Regions from separate parts of the Arthrobacter sp. T2-23 genome, predicted to be linked through region 2. Evidence: riboswitches for the same ligand, from Rfam matches in the RefSeq annotation. Region 2 holds a riboswitch; the other holds the start of a gene.
The links. A riboswitch is a leader RNA that binds a small molecule or an ion and turns the genes downstream of it on or off. The one in region 2 is predicted to bind S-adenosylmethionine.
Positions count from the first base shown of each region.

Region 1: linked by a shared signal. The riboswitch ahead of metX (homoserine O-acetyltransferase MetX) and the one ahead of ACZ5Z0_RS10795 (DUF1737 domain-containing protein) in region 2 are both predicted to bind S-adenosylmethionine.

Region 1 covers NZ_AP027917.1:944,378-947,399, reverse strand. The annotation lists gene ACZ5Z0_RS04415 (bifunctional o-acetylhomoserine/o-acetylserine sulfhydrylase) at 1-1,007, shown strand, start outside; SAM riboswitch class IV at 1,102-1,217, shown strand; gene metX (homoserine O-acetyltransferase MetX) at 1,229-2,365, shown strand; gene ACZ5Z0_RS04405 (MFS transporter) at 2,538-3,022, shown strand, end outside.
Region 2 covers NZ_AP027917.1:2,336,627-2,339,648, forward strand. The annotation lists gene ACZ5Z0_RS10785 (O-succinylhomoserine sulfhydrylase) at 1-1,022, opposite strand, end outside; gene ACZ5Z0_RS10790 (rhodanese-like domain-containing protein) at 1,023-1,439, opposite strand; gene ACZ5Z0_RS10795 (DUF1737 domain-containing protein) at 1,436-1,726, opposite strand; SAM riboswitch class IV at 1,764-1,879, opposite strand; gene ACZ5Z0_RS10800 (aminodeoxychorismate lyase) at 1,968-2,933, opposite strand.

The sequences.
Region 1 (3,022 bases), 1.4 Mb from region 2:
TCGTCGCCAGCCCCAGCCTGTACGGCGGCACCTACAACCTGCTGGCCCACACACTAAAGAAGTTCGGCATCTCCGTGACATTCGTGGAAGACCCGGACAACCTGCGGCAGTGGCGCGACGCCGTGCAGCCGAACACCAAACTCTTCTTCGGCGAGGTGGTCTCCAACCCCCGCCAGGACGTGCTGGACATCGAGGGCGTCGCGGACGTGGCGCACCGGGCCGGGGTGCCACTGATCGTGGACAACACCCTCTCGACCCCGTACCTGATCCGGCCGATCGAGTGGGGCGCCGACATCGTGGTCCACTCGGCCACCAAATACCTGGGCGGCCACGGCGCCGCGATCGCCGGCGTGATTGTGGATTCCGGCAACTTCGACTTCGGCAAGGACCCGGAGCGCTTCCCCGGCTTCAACACCCCGGATCCCACCTACAACGGCCTGGTCTATGCCCGGGACCTCGGGACGGACGGGGCGCTGGGGGCAAACCTGTCCTTCATCCTCAAAGCCCGGGTCCAGCTGCTGCGCGACCTCGGCTCCGCCGTGTCCCCGTTCAACGCCTTCCTCATCGCCCAGGGCATCGAGACGCTGAGCCTGCGGGTGGAGCGGCACGTCGCCAACGCCGTCAAGGTGGCCGAATGGCTGGAAGCCAGGGACGACGTCGAATCCGTCGCCTACGCGGGGCTGCCGTCCAGCCCGTGGTACGAGCGCGGCCGCAAGTACGGTCCGAAGGGGACCGGCGCCGTCGTTTCCTTTAACCTCGCCGGGGGAGCGGAGGCCGGCAAGCGCTTCGTCGACGCCCTCGAACTGCACTCGCACGTGGCGAACATCGGTGACGTGCGCTCGCTGGTGATCCACCCGGCGTCGACCACCCACAGCCAGCTCTCGCCGGAACAGCAGGCGGTGGCCGGCGTCAATCCCGGACTGGTGCGGCTGTCGGTGGGACTTGAACACATCGACGACATCATCGCCGACCTCGACGCCGGTTTCCGGGCGGCCAAGGACGCCTGAGGTCCACACGGCGCCGTGGGGATTAGGGGCCCGGCTGTCACATGGAAGTCACAATCTTCGCCAATGCGCCGACGGGTTTCGTAGAATCGACGCAGGTCATGAGTGCCAGTGACAGCCCCGGCTTGCTGGCCGGCAACCCTCCTTCCGCGGCGGGGTGCCCCGGGTGAAGACCTGGCCTGCCGGTCAGCTGGCGGCGGGCAAGCGCGAGGTTAGGTCCACACATGACGATTGCCGTCTCCCGTACGGGAGTTCCCGAAAACAAGCTTTCCACTGTCCCCGACGGGACGGTTCAGTACCTGCCGATCGGTTCACTGGCGCTGGAGTCCGGTGCCACCCTGCCGGAGGTCACCCTCGCCTACGAGACCTGGGGAACCCTCAACGCGGACGCCTCCAATGCGGTGCTGATCGAACATGCCCTCACGGGAGACACCCACGTCACCCGGGGCGCCGGCGAGGAGCCCGGGTGGTGGGAGCAGCTGGCCGGCCCCGGTGCTCCGGTGGACACTGACAAGTATTTCGTCGTCTCCATCAACATCCTCGGCGGCTGCTACGGTTCCACCGGGCCCTCGACGCCCGGCCCGGACGGCAGGCCGTGGGGCTCGCGCTTCCCGCTGGTGACACTCCGGGACAGCACCGCCGCCGAAGCCCGTCTCGCCGATGCCCTGGGGATCGCCAGCTGGTACGCAGTGCTCGGCGGCTCACTCGGCGGAGCGCGCGCCCTGGAATGGGCAGTCAGCTACCCGGACCGAGTCCGGCGTTGCGCCGTCATCTCCGTGGGTGCCAGCAGCACCGCGGAGCAGATCGCCTTTGCCCAGGCCCAGACGCTCGCCATCCGCCAGGACCCAAACTTCAACGGGGGCGACTACTACGGCGGCCCGGAGCCGGACGCCGGACTGGCCCTGGCCCGCAGGATCGCGCACATCACCTACCGCTCCGCCGCCGAGCTGGACGGCCGCTTCGGACGGAACGCGCAGGCGGCCGAGGCCCCGCTGGAAGCAGGGTCGCTGGCCGGACGGGGCCGCTACCAGGTGGAGAGCTACCTCGACCATCAGGGCAATAAACTGGTCCGCCGCTTCGATGCCAACAGCTACATCGCGATCACCGAGGCGTTGATGAGCCACGACGTCGCCCGCGGCCGCGGCAGCCTTGAGCAGGCCGTTTCGCGGGCAACGGCGGAGTTTTTCGTCGCGGCCGTGGACTCGGACCGGCTGTACTTCCCCGCCCAGTCCCATGCCCTCGCCGACGCCCTGCCGGGGGAGGTGCCGGTCCACGTCATCGAGGCCCCGATCGGCCACGACGGTTTCCTCACCGAAATCGGCCAGCTTAGCGAGCAGCTCCGGGGCTACTTCTTCGCCTAGCCGCGACCGCGCTTTGTGCATTTTTGCAGACGCGCTCTGCGCGATTAGTCGTTGAGCCTGCGCCGCGGGACGTCCATACTCGTGGAGAATGACGCCGTGTGTCCCAACTCACACACGCGTTGTCAACCTTAATGGTCCACAGGGTGTCGAAGGCGACACCGAAGGAGTTCTCATGAGCACGGAAAACGCCGCCGCAAGGCGCGCAGACGAGACCGACGTCAAGGCGTCCGGTCTTAAGAAGGTAGTGGCGGCCTCCATGGCCGGCACCGTGGTGGAGTGGTACGAATTTTTCCTCTACGCTTCCGCCGCCACCTTGGTCTTCGGGAAGGCCTTCTTCCCCAATTCCCAGACCGAGCTGGACGGCATCCTCGCGGCGTTCCTCACCTACGCGGTGGGCTTCGTGGCCCGCCCGATCGGCGGCATCGTCTTCGGCCACTTCGGCGACAAGTTCGGCCGCAAGCAGCTGCTGCAGCTCAGCATCATCCTGGTTGGCGTCTCCACCTTCTTGATGGGCTGCCTCCCGACCTTCGCGCAGATCGGCTACTGGGCTCCGGCCCTGCTGGTCTTCCTGCGCTTCGCCCAGGGCTTCGCCGTCGGCGGTGAATGGGGCGGCGCCGTCCTGCTCGTCGCCGAGCACAGCCCCAGCAAGTCCCGCGG
Region 2 (3,022 bases):
TCGATGATCCGGAGGGCGTCCAGCAGGGCGAAGGCGGCCTCCTTCGCCGTCCGCCCCGGGGACGGGGACAGCTCGAACGTCAGCACGGTGCCGCCGGCCTTCATCTGCCGTGCGGCCAGCTCGTACTGCGGGTGGGACGGCAGCAGCGGGTACTTCACCCAGCTGACGGCGGGCTGCTCCTGGAGCCAGCCGGCAAGCCTCAGTGCGGAGGCAGAGGAATGGTTCACCCGCAAGCCCATGGTCTCCAGCCCCTTGGTCAGCACCCAGGCATTGAAGGCCGAGAGCGCCGGACCGGTGTGGCGCATGAGCTGCTTGACCGGGCCGTCGATGAACTCCTTGGAGCCCAGGATCGCCCCGCCGAGCACACGGCCCTGGCCGTCGATGTGTTTGGTGCCGGAGTAGACGACCACGTCCGCGCCGAGCTCCCCGCAGCGCTGCAGCAGGGGAGTGGCGAAAACATTGTCGACGACGACCGTCGCGCCGGCGGCGTGCGCCAGCTCGCTGACGGCGGCGATGTCCACGATTTCCTGCATCGGGTTCGACGGGGACTCGAAGAAGACCGCCGTCGTGGGTTCCGACAGGGCGGCGCGCCATTGGCTAAGGTCCGGGCCGTCCACGAAGACCGTCTCCACGCCCCAGCGCGGCAGGATTTCGTTCAGGATCACGAAGCACGAGCCGAACAACGAGCGGGCCGCGACAACACGGTCCCCGGCGGCGAGCAACGCCCCGAGCGCGGTGAACACCGCGGACATGCCCGAGGCCGTGGCGAAGCACGCCTCGGTGCCTTCCAGCAGACGGAGCCGTTCCTGGAAGGTGGCCACCGAGGGGTTGCCGTAGCGGGAGTAGACGAAGCGCTCATCCTCGCCCGTGAAGGCACGCTCGGCCGCGGCGGCGGATTCGTAGACGAAGCCGGAGTTCAGGAAGATCGGCTCGGTGGTCTCCTGGAACCCGGTGCGGTCGAGGCCGCCGCGGACGGCCTGGGTATCCGGGCTCCAGCCCTGGGCGTCGGGATTGAAGCCCACTTAGTGCTTTCCGGAGTTGGTAGGGAGGCCGCGGTTCTTCCAGCCGTTGACGGTGCGGGCACCGGATGGGTCCGGGTCGCCCTCAAAGCCCTCAAGGACGTTGTAGGCGGTGAAGCCCGCCGCGGTGGCGGCGTCCGCGGCCGCCGCGGAACGCGCGCCGGAGCGGCACAGGAAGATGAGTTCGGCACCGTCGGCCGCGGGCACCTGCTGGCGCAGCTGCTCCACGAACTGCAGATTCGGGGTGCCGCCGGCAAAGGTCCACTGGATGAACAGCGGATCCCGCTGGCCGCCGGTATCCGCGGTATTTGGAACACCGATCTGGGCCCATTCGCCCTCGGTGCGGACGTCGACCAGGACGGCGCCGGCTTCAAGCCGGGCCCAGGCCTCCTGCGGGGTCAAGTCTCCGGCGTAGCTCACGCGTGGCCTTCGCCCTCGAACTCGACGGCGTCGAGCTCATCCACCGCGTTGGCGACGGCGGCGTCGGCGCTGGCGATCGCGGCCGGCAGCACGAGCGCCTGGGCAACGATCACGGTGCTGCCGTTGAACGTGGCAGAGGGGCTGCCGTGCAGGACATAGCCTTCGGCCAGCGCGGCGGACACGCGCTCGCAGAAGGCACGGTCATCGGGGCCGGTGAACAGGCGGTAGGCCAGCTTCACGTCGGCGCCGGGGGCGGCGGGGGACGGGGCTGGGGCTGTGGCGGGCACAGCGGGGGCGGACGCGTCAGGCACGACGGATCTCCTTCTTTCACGTTTGCAGCTCGAATGGGTCGATATGCCGAGTATTCACCTGAGGCACCCCGCCGCGAAAGGGAGGGTTGCCGACCGGCCAGTCAGGGCTTGGCGCCGGGTCTCATTACTCACAAAAAACGTAACACCTGCGACGCCGGCCCGCAGAGCCGCCGTCGTCATGTTAAGTAACCGGACCGGAGCCGGCCGGCCCCCGGGACTAGTCGATCGTGGCGTACAGCGCGTTGAGCTCGGCCGTGAGCTGCCGGCGCAGTTCGGGGGTACCAATTTCCTTGCCGTCGATGTGGTTCACCGGTGCGAGGAGCCGGATGCTGGAGATCAGCCACACGGCGTCGGCGTCGTAGAGGTCGTTGGGGACCAGCGGGCCGTAGCCCAGTTCCCAGCCGGCTGCCTTGGCCGCGGTGAACAGGGCGCCCTGCGAGGTCCCGGGAAGGATGCCGCTGTCCAGCTGCGGGGTGATCAGCCGGCGCACGGTGCGGCTCCCGCCCGCTCCGTCGTCGCTGGTCTCCAGGTGTGCCAGCAGGACGGTCGACGTCGGGCCCTCCAGGACCCGGCCGTCGGCGGACGTGAAGATGACATCGTCCGCGCCCTGGTGGTGGGCGTAGCGGAGTGCCGCCATGTTGACGGCGTAGGACAGGGTCTTGGCGCCCAACAGCAGCCAGGGGGCGCGTTCGCCCACCTCGCTGTCATAGCCGCGGTCCAGCAGGATCACGTCGATGCCGGTCTCGCGCTGGACGCGCCCGGCGGCCGGCGGCGGGGAGGCCTGGACCCAGCAGGTGGGGGTGGCAGCGCCCTCGACACCCCGGGTGGCCAGCAGCTTCACCACAACCTCGTCCGCCCCGTCGGCGCCGCCGCCAGCCGGGCCGGCGTGGCCGCGGAACTCGCCGATCGCGGTTTCAATCGCACGGCGCCAGGCGTCCTCCGCCGGAATATCCAGCTCCAGCGCCCGGGCGGAACCGGCCAGCCGGCTCAGGTGGGCCTGCAGCTTCCGCGGCTTTCCGCCCACCGCCAGCAGCGACTCAAAAACGCCGTCGCCGCGGGTCGCGCCCTGATCCGTGGCCATCAGCTGCGGTGCGGACGAGTCGGCGATCCGGCCGTTCTCAAAGGCGGGGTCGAGGAACACCAGCACCGTGGCGGGGGCCGGAACAGAGGCGGAGGTAGTCATGCCTTCAGCTTAGTGTGGCCCGCGGCGGGATAAGCTGTGCGGGTTGCCCGTTCCGGAACTGTTCCGCGGGTCTGGAGCTTGAGGGGTAC